Regions from separate parts of the Pseudarthrobacter sp. BRE9 genome, predicted to be linked through region 3. Evidence: riboswitches for the same ligand, from Rfam matches in the RefSeq annotation. Region 3 holds a riboswitch; each other region holds the start of a gene.
What was found. A riboswitch is a leader RNA that binds a small molecule or an ion and turns the genes downstream of it on or off. The one in region 3 is predicted to bind S-adenosylmethionine.

Region 1 (4,146 bases), on a different contig from region 3:
ACGGCGCCCGGGAGACGGGCCGTGGCCGGGTCCGGCGTGCGCAGCCGACCGGGCGGAAAGACAAAAGAGCCGGTCTGGAACATGATGGGGGACAGGTTCCAGACCGGCACTTCATAGGGGTAATCGCTGGGCACCCCCACAGGGTTACGCGTTTTCAAAAACTTTTTTGGAAACGCCTTTCAGCGGCAATCAGCGGGCAACAGTCCTGGTCCACCGGGGCGGCGTCGACTGCCGGCGGGGTGCCTTCGCCAGCGCGAAGGAGTGCAGCCGGGCGGGCACGCGCTCGTCGCCGCAAACAGGTACGACGGCGGAGGGCGGCTCTGCTGGAAGGGCGGCGGCAGGGGCAACGGGCACGGCTGCGGGACGGGCTGCGGCCCCGGCGGGACAGAGGTCGGTGACCAGGCCGGTGCCGGCGCATTCACGCACTGCAGCGATTCCGGCCGCGAGGGCCTGCTTGTCCTGGTACGGCCCGGAGACCGCCACAACAGCGCCATCCGGGGCCAGGAGCCGGAACCGGAAGAACGAATCAGCGTCTATGAATGCTTCGAATTTTCCGGCCATGACGGTCCTTCCTTGGGCACCAGGGGGTACTACCGAGTTTCACCGGTGCGCCTGCAGCCCCACAAGGCCACCCGCGTTAAGCCTGTGTAAATTGCTTTCCACCCTGGGCAGGAACAGCCCATGACGCACAAACGGCAGGCCACCTGCAAAGGTGGCCTGCCGTCGTCGTAATTCTGCCCTGGGTGGGCGTGTCAGTCGTTGATGAGGTCGTTCACCACGATGGTCTGGTCCCGGTCCGGGCCCACGCCAATGGCGGAGAAGCGGGTTCCGGAGAGCTTCTCCAGCGCCAGCACGTAGTTCCGGGCGTTCTCGGGCAGGTCCGCCAGAGTGCGGGCGCCGGTGATGTCCTCGGTCCAGCCCTCAAAGTACTCGAAGATGGGCTTGGCATGGTGGAACTCGGTCTGCGTCATGGGCATCTCATCGTGCCGGACACCGTCCACGTCGTAAGCCACGCAGACGGGGATCTGCTCGATGCCGGTGAGCACGTCGAGCTTGGTGACGAAGTAGTCCGTGAAGCCGTTGACGCGGGACGCGTGGCGGGCCAGCACGGCGTCGTACCAGCCGCAGCGGCGCGGGCGGCCGGTGTTGACGCCAAATTCGCCGCCGGTCTTCTGCAGGTAGACGCCCATTTCGTCGAAGAGTTCGGTGGGGAACGGTCCGGCGCCAACGCGGGTGGTGTAGGCCTTGATGATGCCGATCGAGCGCGAAATGCGGGTGGGGCCGATGCCGGAGCCAACGGACGCACCACCGGCCGTGGGGTTGGAGGAGGTCACGAACGGGTAGGTGCCATGGTCCACGTCCAGGAACGTCGCCTGGCCACCTTCCATCAGGACCACCTTGCCCTCATCCAGCGCGGTGTTCAGGACCAGGGTGCTGTCGATCACCAGCGGGCGCAGCCGCTCGGCGAAGGACAGGAAGTACTCCACGATCTCGTCCACCACAACACTGCGGCGGTTGTAGACCTTGACCAGGAGTTCGTTCTTCTGGCGCAGCGAGCCTTCAACCTTCTGGCGGAGGATCGATTCGTCAAAGACGTCCTGGACGCGGATGCCCAGCCGGGCCACCTTGTCCATGTAGGCGGGGCCAATGCCGCGGCCGGTGGTGCCGATGGCGCGGCTGCCCAGGAAGCGTTCGGTCACTTTGTCCAGCACCTGGTGGTACGGGGCCACCAGGTGGGCGTTGGCGGAAACCCGCAGCTTTGAGGTGTCGGCGCCGCGGGCCTGGAGCCCGTCGATTTCCTGGAAGAGGGCCTCGAGGTTCACCACGCAGCCGTTGCCGATGATGGGAACAGCGTTGGGGCTGAGAATGCCTGCCGGCAGCAGCTTGAGTTCGTACTTTTCACCGCCTACGACGACGGTGTGCCCGGCGTTGTTGCCGCCGTTGGGCTTGACGACGTAGTCAACACGGCCGCCGAGCAGGTCGGTGGCCTTGCCTTTTCCTTCGTCGCCCCACTGGGCTCCTACGATCACAATTGCTGGCATGGGATCCTCCCCCATTCGTTCGGGCTGCCCGGGTCCTGCCACTGGTGGCGGGCCGTGCAGCGCCGTTCATGAGAATGCCCCGAATCGACCGGTCTTCGCTGGTCCGCGGGGCGGCACGGCGAAGCAAGAGTTCCGGGGCTCTTACCACCCAAGTTTAGCCGATGAGGCACTTTGTCCACTGTTGGGGCCCGCCGCGGTCCTGATGCAATGCAGACGGCCGACCTGCCATCCCATGCCGACATAAAGCGGCACAGATTTGCACGGCTCCACGCACGTCGATTTAGGTGAGAGTGAACCATCCGGAGCGGCCGAGAGACCTGGCTCGATGACGCCGCAGCAACCACGGTTCGGCAGGACACCTGCCGGCCGAAGGTGCTACTGCCAGGACCGATGGAAAGGAAGATTCCAGCATGTCCCTGAACACCGACCACATCCGCGTGACCCACGCCGGCTCATTGCCCCGAACCGCGGAGCTCATAGCAGCCAACGCCGCCAAGGAAGCCGGCGGCGTCACCCCGGAATTCCTGGAACTCCTCGAAGCTTCCGTGGTGGACGTGGTGCAGCGCCAGAAGGACCTTGGCATCGACATCCCCAATGACGGCGAGTACGGGCACACGATGTCCAGCTCGGTGGATTACGGCGCGTGGTGGAATTACTCCTTCGCCCGGCTGGGGGGATTGGAGCCCACCAGCGTGGACCGCTGGGCCGAGGCCGGGGTCCGCCGGTCATCGCCCGGCAACGTGGTCCTGACCTCCTTCCCGGACCGGCGGGACCGGCAGGCCTTCAACGAGGCCTACAACGATCCCGCCTCGGGCATCCTCACCCACCGCAAAAGCGTGGCCCAGCCCAAGATCGCCGGGCCGCTGACCTACACGGGCCACGACCTGGTGGCATCGGACATCAGGAACCTGAAATCCGGCCTCGCCGCCGCAGGCCTGTCGGACGGCTTCGTAGCGTCCCTGTCCCCTGGCTCATGCGCCCGGGTGGCCAATGAGTATTACACGTCGGACGAGGAACTTGTCTACGCCTGCGCCGACGTCATGCGGGAGGAATACAAGGCGATCATCGACGCCGGCCTCACAGTGCAGCTCGATGATCCGTCCCTGGCCGAAAGCTGGGACCAGATCAACCCCGAGCCGTCCCTGGCGGACTACCTGAAGTTCATCCAGCTGCGCGTGGAGGCCACCAACTGGGCCCTCCGGGACCTGCCGCAGGAACAGATCCGACTCCACGTCTGCTGGGGTTCCTGGCACGGCCCGCACACCACGGACATACCGTTCGCCGACATCATCGACTCGGTGCTCCAGGTCAACGCCGGAGCCTATTCCTTCGAGGCGGCGAATGTCCGGCACGAACACGAATGGCGGGTATGGGAGGACACCAAGCTCCCGGAGGGCAAGGTGATCATCCCGGGCGTGGTTTCGCATGCCACCAACGTGGTGGAGCACCCGGACCTGGTGGCGGACCGCATTGTCCGCTTTGCCGGCGTCGTGGGCCGGGAGAACGTCATCGCCTCCACTGACTGCGGCCTGGGCGGCAGGGTGCACCCGCAGATCGCCTGGGCCAAGCTGGAGTCGCTCGGTGAGGGTGCGCACCGCGCCTCCAAGCGCCTCTGGTAACCGCCCTCATTTCTGTCGAAACGAGACGCCGGTCCCGGCCCCATTTTTATTGGGTCCCGGGGACCGGCGTTTCGTTTCCCCGGGCTTGGTAAACTGGCAAAGGCCGACCAGGAATCGGCCCACCCCAACTAACCACCGTTGATGATCCGCGCCGCCGTGCGCCCATTTTCACCGATGGAAGCAATATCAATCCCCGCAGGAGAACCAGCACTTCATGACAGCCCTGGCACCCGAAACATTCCACGAACAGCTCATGAGCCGCCGCTACGAACCCAGCGTTGCCGCCGTCAACGAACTGTGCGATTCCCTGCAGGAGGCCAAGTCCGGAACCGTGGTGCCCTACGTGGACCCCATGCACGACGTGGAGGAGACCCGCATCATCAGCCTGTACTCCAACATTGGTGAAGCGGATCCGTCCGGGTTCATCACGGCCGGGGACCAGGATGCCGCCACCCGCATGCTGGGGATCCAGTGGAAGCTGGGCC
Region 2 (4,146 bases), on a different contig from region 3:
CGATGTGCTCCAGGCCCACGGACAGCCGGACCAGTCCCGGATTTACCCCTGCCACCGCTTGCTGCTCGGGTGAGAGCTGGCTGTGGGTGGTCGACGCCGGGTGGATGACCAGGGAGCGGACGTCGCCGATGTTGGCCACGTGGGAGTGCAGTTCCAGGGCGTCGACGAAGCGCTTGCCCGCCTCGGCTCCGCCGGCCAGGGTGAAAGCCACGACGGCGCCTGTCCCCTTGGGCCCGTACTTGCGGCCACGTTCGTACCAGGGGCTGGACGGCAGCCCCGCGTAGGCGACGGATTCGACGTCGTCCCTTCCTTCCAGCCAGCGAGCCACTTCCGTGGCGTTGGCGACATGGCGTTCCACGCGCAGGCTCAGCGTTTCCAGTCCCTGGGAGATCAAGAACGCGTTGAAGGGGGACACGGCTGAGCCGAGGTCGCGCAGCAGCTGGACGCGGGCTTTGAGGATGTAGGAGAGGTTGGCGCCCAGCGCACCATCGGCACCAAGGTCGCGGGCATAGACCAGGCCGTTGTACGTGGGGTCCGGGGTGTTGAAGCCGGGGAACTTTTCCGGGTCTTTACCGAAGTCGAATTTGCCGGAGTCCACGATGACGCCGGCGATGGCCGCACCGTGGCCGCCCAGGTATTTGGTGGCCGAGTGGATCACAATGTCAGCGCCCCACTCCAACGGGCGGATCAGGTAGGGAGTGGACAGGGTGTTGTCCACGATCAGTGGCACGCCTGCCCGGTGGGCCACCTCGGAGATCCCCTCAATATCCAGGACGTCCTGGCGGGGATTGGACACCACTTCACCGAAGAAGAGCTTGGTGTTCGGCTGGACGGCGTTGCGCCACTGGTCCAGGTTGTCGGGATCGTCCACGAAGGTGACCGATATGCCGAACTTCTTCAGTGTGTGCGCGAAGAGGTTGTAGGTTCCGCCGTAAAGGCTGGGGCTGGCCACAATGTGGTCCCCGGCCTCCGCAATGTTCAGGACCGCGAAGGTCTCGGCGGCCTGCCCGGAGCTCAGCAACAGTGCGGCCAGGCCTCCCTCAAGGCTGGCGATCCGCTGTTCGACCGCGTCCTGGGTCGGGTTGCCGATCCTGGTGTAGATCGGCGCAAGTTCGGCCAGGGCAAAACGGTTGGCTGCGCTTTCGGCGCTGGGGAACACGAAGGACGTGGTCTGGTAAATCGGCAGTGCACGGGCTCCTGTGGCACTGTCCACTTCCTGGCCTGCATGGATCTGGCGGGTTTCGAAGGACCATCCGTTGGACATCCAAATCTCCTTTGACATGGGCCCGGCATGCGTGGAGCAGTACGGGCCGCGCTTGCTTTCCGGCTCTTGCCGGACAGCCAGGTCCTCACCCGGGGCACCCCACCGCGGATGGAGGGTTGCCGGCCAGCGAGCCGGGGCTTGACGCTGGCGCTCATGACCTGCGCCCAGTCTAGGAACCGGTGCTCACCTCGGACAGCATTGTGACGAACAAGGTCTTCCAGCGCCTTCGGGGTGCCACGGGTGGCCGCCCGACGCTCATCCGGGGCCGCCGCTGCCGTCCCCATTGCGTGCGTTTCCAGCCCTTTTTACGGGCCAGGTTTCCAGTAAGGGTACCCTTAGCTGAGAGCCGGATCACAAAGTGCCAAGATGTTGCCATGCGCATGGATCACGTCTCTTACGCCTGTGAAACTGATGGCCTCGCGGCCACTACCGAACGTATTTCATCTGCCCTCGGCGTTGAGGCAGTGAAGGGCGGGGTCCACCCCCGGTTCGGAACCCGGAATATGATCATCCCGCTCGCCGGGCACAAGTACTTGGAAGTCGTGGAGGTCCTGGACCACCCGGCATCGGACAAGGCACCGTTCGGACAGGCCGTGCGTGCCCGTTCCGCAGCCGGTGGGGGTTGGATGGGCTGGTGCGTCGAAGTGGACGACCTCGCCCCCTTCGAGGCACGCCTTGGCCGCGCTGCCGTGAACGGCAACCGCAAGTTCCCGGACGGCCGGGAACTGGTCTGGAAGCAAATTGGCATCCTTGGCCTTATCGCCGATCCCCAGGTTCCGTACATGCTCAAATGGGAAGGTGACCCGTCGCTGCACCCGTCCAACGCCTACCCCAGCAACCTTAAGATGAGCTGCCTGACCATCGCCGGCTCCGCCTCGCGCGTGACCGAGTGGCTGGGTGAGCCGGTGGAGAAGCCGCTTGAGGACGTTGCGGTTGAATGGGTCGCCCCGCACGGAACACCGGGCATCCTGTCGGTCACGTTCGAAACCGCCAACGGAGCCGTCACCATCTGACGCTCCTCCCCTTTTCCCGGCACGTCCGGGAGTTGGGTTCGCCGGGCCGGTGCCCGGACCTGCTTCGGCCGCCATCAGGTGGTGACAACGGCGTCACCACCTGATGGCGGCCGAATTCTTTTAACTGACTCCTTCCGCGGCCGGGGTTCTGCAAAACTTTGATTGTCAGTGCCTCGTTGGATGATGTTTCCATGGGAATCAGCAGCGGTGTTGGTGTGGCTTTGGAGGGGGTTCATGCCTCCGTTGCCGCCCTCGATTCGCTTGCTGCTGAGGATACTTTCATGGCTGCCGGCGTTGGTGTTGGGGCTGATGTGGATGTGTTGCAGCGGCGGTATGAACTCCGGTTGACCCGGCTGGAAGTCTCGTCCCGTTTGAGGGCACAGCTGGCGGCCGTGGAAGCCCAGGACGCTGCCGAGTGCGTCGGGTTCCAGCAGGCACTGCTTGCTCCGGACGCGCCCGTACACGAGGGGACGTTCGCGGAGCTGTCAGTGGTGGAGGAAATCGCCGGGGTCCTGACCATCAGCTCAGCTGCTGCCGGGTCGTTCGTGGAGCAGTCCCGGCGGGTGTGCGCCCTGCCGCAGGTCCTGGAGGCTTTGGCCGCCGGGGACCTGTCCTGGCAGCACGCCCGGATTGTTGCCGACGAAACCGAAGGCCTCACCCCGGACGGTGCCGCCGCGTTAGTAGCCCACTTTTTCGACCCGGATGCCCCCAACCCGGCCCGCGGCGCCGCCCCCGGTGAACTCGTTCCCTCCCGGTTCCGCACCAAGGTCCGCGGCTGGCGGGAACGCCACCACCCCGAAACACTGGGAAAGCGCCACGCCAAAGGCGTCGTGGACCGGCGGATGGAATACACCCCGGACCGCGACGGCATGGCCTGGATCTCCCTCCACCTCCCCGGCGACACCGCCTGCGCCATCTGGAACCGCACCACCGCCACCGCCCGCGGCCTCCAAGGCCCCGATGAGCCCCGCACCCTCACCCAACTCCGCCCCGACATCGCAGCATCACTCCTCCTCGGAACCGGAACGTCTGCGCGTGAGGCCGCTGCGGGTGGGGCGGCCGGGACGACTGGTGATGCTGCGGGAACGGGTGCAGGCAGCGTTTCCGGTACCGGGAGCGCTGCGTGGAGCAATAGTGATATTGGACGAGTCCCCACCCCGCGTGCCGACGTGCTGGTCATGGTCCCGGTCTTCTCCCTCCTCGGCATCACGGACGAACCCGCAGAACTGGACGGTCACGGCCCGATCCCGGCGTCGATGGCCCGCAAACTCGTCGCGGACGGGGCGGAGTCGTTCTACCGGGTCCTGGTCGACCCCCGCGACGGCGCCCCGTTGGAGATTGGCCGCAAACGCTACCGGCTCCCCGAGACCATCAAGCAATGGATCCGGATGCGGGACGGAAAATGCACCTTCCCCGGCTGCAACAACCACACCTCCGACAACGAAACCGACCACCTCACCGCCTGGGACCACGGCGGCACCACAGGCGCCGGCAACCTCGGACAACTCTGCCCCAAACACCACCGGCTCAAACACGCCAGGCCATGGATACCCGATAAGGCAACGGAAAACGGACCGCCCGGCTGGACTTCCCCGACCGGCCGCCACTACAAACCAGAACATCACGACCCCGAACCAACCCACTGGCCCCCGGGCATTTTGCCGTCGAATCTATCCACCGTTGCACCGGAGGCGACTGCCGCACCAAATGTCACAGCGCCATCGGTTGCCGCAGTCTCAGGGCATGCCGGAGGGCGGAATGTCGCAGGACCAGCGGAGGATTTACCCTGCCAACCGCTACTTGCTGAGGCGCCAATGTGGCTGCTGGAGGCACCTGAACATGAGGAACCTGACGGCGAGAACCTGCTGG
Region 3 (4,146 bases):
AACATGACGGTGGCCGTCCTGCGCGGTGCCGGCGTATCAGTGGACGACTCCGTCCCCAACCATTGGGTGGTGGCGCCGGGACCCATCCGCGCCTTCGACCAGCGGATCGAACAGGACCTTTCCAACGCCGGGCCATTCCTGGCGGCGGCGCTGGCCTCGCGGGGCACGGTGCGGATTCCCAACTGGCCGGCTGCAACCCAGCAGGTGGGGGACCTGTGGCGCGGAATCCTGGCCAGCATGGGCGCCACTGTCACCTTGGCCGACGGCGTCCTGACCGTCACCGGCGGCCCGGAGATCAAGGGTGGCGACTTCGCAGACACCAGCGAACTGGCTCCAACGGTCGCAGCCCTGTGTGCCCTGGCATCGGGACCTTCGCAGCTCAGCGGAATCGCCCACCTGAGGGGACACGAGACGGACAGGCTCGCAGCCCTGGTGGCGGAGATCAACCGGCTCGGCGGCGACGCCGAGGAAACCAGCGACGGCCTGGTGATCCGGCCCGCCCCGCTGCACGCCGGCGTCGTCCACAGCTACGCGGACCACCGCATGGCCACGGCCGGCGCAATCCTGGGCCTCGCCGTCGAGGGCGTCCAGGTGGAGGATATCGCGACCACCGCCAAGACCATGCCGGATTTCCCCCAGCTGTGGGCCGGCATGCTGGCCCAGGGAACCGGGTCCGCAGTTGGACCGGAAGGGCGCGGCAGTGGCGCGAAGCACTGATTCCTGGGACGAATCGGACGTTCGGATCCGTCCCAGCAAGAAGGGCTCCCGGCCGCGCACCAAGGACCGCCCCAGCCACGACGACGCCGTGACCGGACGGATCATCACCGTGGACCGCGGCCGGTACACCGCCGTGGTGGACGAGGACTCGGACAACGAGCGCGTTGTCATCGCGGCGCGTGCCCGCGAACTTCGACGCTCGCCCGTGGTTGCCGGCGATTTCGTCTCACTGGTGGGGGACGTATCCGGCGCACCGGACACTCTGGCCCGGCTGGTGAAGATCCAGGACCGCCGCACCCTCCTGCGCCGCAGCGCGGACGATACCGACCCCATTGAGCGCGCGGTGGTGGCGAATGCCGACCAGCTGGTGATCGTCGTGGCGGCCGCCAATCCAGAACCCCGGACTGGGTTCATCGATCGCGCGCTCGTGGCCGCCTACGACGCCGGGATCGAGCCCATCCTGCTGGTCACCAAAGCCGACGTCAAAGACCCCGCGGAACTGCTGTCCAACTACACGCACCTGGACTTCCCGGTGATCATCAGCCGGACCGCGGATTCGCAGGCATCGGGAATCGACGCCCGCTCCGATGACGGCCTGTCCGCGCGGCTGGACAGGGCGGCAGTGGCTGCCCTCCGGGACCACCTTGACGGCAAGGTCACCGTGATGCTCGGGCACTCCGGCGTCGGAAAGTCCACCATGGTGAACGCGCTGACCGGCGCGGAACGGGCCACCGGCGGAGTGAATGCCGTGACCGGCCGCGGCCGCCACACGTCGTCCTCTGCCCTTGCCTTGCGGCTGGCGGACGCCCCGCCGGGCAGCTGGATCATCGATACGCCAGGTATCCGTTCCTTTGGCCTGGCGCACGTGGATCCGGACCGGATCCTGCGCTCCTTCCCTGACCTCTCCCCCGGCATCGAGAACTGCGAACGGGGCTGCAAGCACACTGCGACCGCGGTCAATTGCGGCCTTGACGACTGGGTGGCGGGCGGACATGCAGGCCCCACCGGCCCGGCCCGGCTGTCGTCCCTGCGGCGGCTCCTGGGCGCGGATCCGAGGATGGAAGCGCAGGAAACCAAGGAGCTCGGCAGCGTCAACTGACGCGTTCTCCCGGCAGAACCGTCCGCAGACGGTAGTTTGGAACCATGATCCAACCCGCTTCGAGCTACAACGATGACCTGCGCCTGGCCCATGTCCTGGCCGACTCCGTGGATGACCAGACCATGAGCCGCTTCAAGGCCCTGGACCTCCACGTTGAGACCAAGCCGGACCTGACGCCGGTCACCGACGCGGACAAGGCCGCCGAGGAAGCCATCCGCGGCCAGCTCTCCCGTTCGCGCCCCCGCGATGCCGTCCTGGGCGAGGAATTCGGCAGCACCGGCCACGGTTCGCGGCGCTGGATCATCGATCCCATCGACGGGACCAAGAACTTTGTCCGCGGCGTCCCGGTATGGGCCACCCTGATCGCCCTCGTGGACGAGGGTGAGCCCGTGGTGGGCGTGGTCAGCGCCCCGGCCCTTGGCAAGCGCTGGTGGGCGGCGAAAGGCATGGGAGCCTACATGGGCAGGTCCCTGGCCGCCGCCACCCGGCTCCGCGTCTCCAACGTGGCAAAGCTGTCCGATGCCTCCCTCTCCTACTCCAGCCTGGGCGGGTGGAAGGAACGCGGAAACCTGGACGAGTTCCTGGGACTGACCGAGGACGTGTGGCGGACCCGGGCGTACGGCGATTTCTGGTCGTACTGCATGGTGGCCGAGGGTTCGGTGGACATTGCCTGCGAACCGGAGCTCAATCTCTACGACATGGCTGCCCTGGTGCCAATCGTCGTGGAGGCCGGCGGCCGGTTCACCTCGCTGGAAGGAGAGGACGGCCCGTTCGGCGGAAACGCCCTGGCCACGAACTCAATCCTGCATTCGGAGGTTCTTCACCGCCTCAACCCGTACCTGGATGATCTGCTGTAACTGACGCGCCTTCCAGGAAAAATCGAATAATGCGACGCCGGACACCCTCCTGTGGAGGTGTCCGGCGTCGTTTATTCGGCGCCGCGTAACAAAGCACTTAATAATCGCCGCGGCTTCAATCCTGGCCGCCCCATGTCCTACGCTTTTAGGCAGGTCACGAGTGCCAGCGCAAAACCCCGGTTTGCTGGCCGGCAACCCTCCATTCGCGGTGGGGTGCCCCGGGTGACGACCAGGCCGGTCCGGAGCGGATGCGGCAAGCGCGGATTCCCCCATGGCGGAGTCCTGTCATCAAGTGAGGTCTCTGTGACAACTGCCACCGTCTCCCCCAAGCCCGTTATTGCCGAAGCTGCTGTTCCCGACGAACGCCGTGCCGCTGCCGGCCGTCCGCTCGCTGCCGTCACCGGCGCCGAAATCCAGGCACCCCTGATTTCGGGCGGCCACGTGCGGTACGCCAACCTCGATTACGGCGCCTCCGCCCCAGCGCTGTCCGTGGTCTCCGCCTACCTGAACGAGATCCTCCCCTACTACGCGAGCGTCCACCGCGGAGCAGGGTACGCCTCCCAGATCAGCACCTCGGTGTACGAGAACGCGCGCAGCATCGTCAGGGACTTCGTGGGCGGCCGCGCGGATGATTCGGTCATCTTCACCCGCAACACCACGGATTCCCTGAACCTGCTGGCCGGTTGCCTGCCGGTAACCGATGGCCGCCACGACGGCGAAGTGCTCTACCTGGACATCGAACACCATGCCAACCTGCTGCCGTGGCAGGGCGTCCCGCACCGCAGCATCGTCGCCGCCGACACCATCACCGGCACCCTCGAGGCTCTTCGGGCCGAACTTGCACAGGGCGGTGTCAGCCTGCTCGCGGTCACGGGTGCCTCCAACGTCACCGGCGAGATCCTGCCCATCCGGGCCCTGGCCGCGCTGGCCCATGAACATGGCGCACGGATCGTGGTGGATGCCGCCCAGCTCGCCCCGCACCGCCGCGTGGACATCAGCGCCGACGGCGTCGACTATCTCGCCTTCTCCGGCCACAAGCTGTACGCGCCCTTCGGTGCCGGCGTCCTAGTGGGGCGACCGGACTGGCTGGACGCGGGCGTCCCGCACCTCGCCGGCGGCGGTGCGGTCAAGGAAGCCAGGCTCGACGGCGTCAGCTGGGCCACCGGCCCGGCCCGCCATGAGGGGGGCTCGCCGAACGTCCTGGGAGCCGCCACCCTGGCCCGCGCCACCCAGGTCATTGCCGGACTGGACCCGGAACGCTGGCACGCCCACGAGTCCGCCATCCGTTCCTTCCTGGTGGATGGCCTGCAGGAGATCGACGGCGTCACCGTCCACCAGATCTTCAAGGACACCAACCCCGAAACGGACACCATCGGGGTGGTCAACTTCTCCGTCGAGGGATACGACGCAGGACTGGTGGCGGCATACCTCTCCGCAGAGCATGGCGTGGGCCTGCGCGACGGGCGCTTCTGC

Region 1: it holds a riboswitch for S-adenosylmethionine, as region 3 does, so the genes downstream of both, Q9R31_RS16940 (cobalamin-independent methionine synthase II family protein) here and Q9R31_RS00940 (aminotransferase class V-fold PLP-dependent enzyme) in region 3, are expected to answer to the same signal.
Region 2: it holds a riboswitch for S-adenosylmethionine, as region 3 does, so the genes downstream of both, Q9R31_RS12815 (bifunctional o-acetylhomoserine/o-acetylserine sulfhydrylase) here and Q9R31_RS00940 (aminotransferase class V-fold PLP-dependent enzyme) in region 3, are expected to answer to the same signal.

What each region holds. Positions count from the first base shown of each region.
Region 1 is NZ_JAUZUY010000010.1:96,253-100,398, forward strand. It holds gene Q9R31_RS16930 (YegP family protein) at 190-561, opposite strand; gene Q9R31_RS16935 (adenylosuccinate synthase) at 753-2,042, opposite strand; SAM riboswitch class I at 2,335-2,439, shown strand; gene Q9R31_RS16940 (cobalamin-independent methionine synthase II family protein) at 2,453-3,661, shown strand; gene Q9R31_RS16945 (uracil-DNA glycosylase) at 3,876-4,146, shown strand, end outside.
Region 2 is NZ_JAUZUY010000006.1:91,841-95,986, forward strand. It holds gene Q9R31_RS12815 (bifunctional o-acetylhomoserine/o-acetylserine sulfhydrylase) at 1-1,264, opposite strand, end outside; SAM riboswitch class IV at 1,308-1,423, opposite strand; gene Q9R31_RS12820 (VOC family protein) at 1,639-2,277, shown strand; gene Q9R31_RS12825 (DUF222 domain-containing protein) at 2,469-4,146, shown strand, end outside.
Region 3 is NZ_JAUZUY010000001.1:203,508-207,653, forward strand. It holds gene aroA (3-phosphoshikimate 1-carboxyvinyltransferase) at 1-717, shown strand, start outside; gene Q9R31_RS00930 (ribosome small subunit-dependent GTPase A) at 701-1,816, shown strand; gene hisN (histidinol-phosphatase) at 1,861-2,673, shown strand; SAM riboswitch class IV at 2,826-2,939, shown strand; gene Q9R31_RS00940 (aminotransferase class V-fold PLP-dependent enzyme) at 2,977-4,146, shown strand, end outside.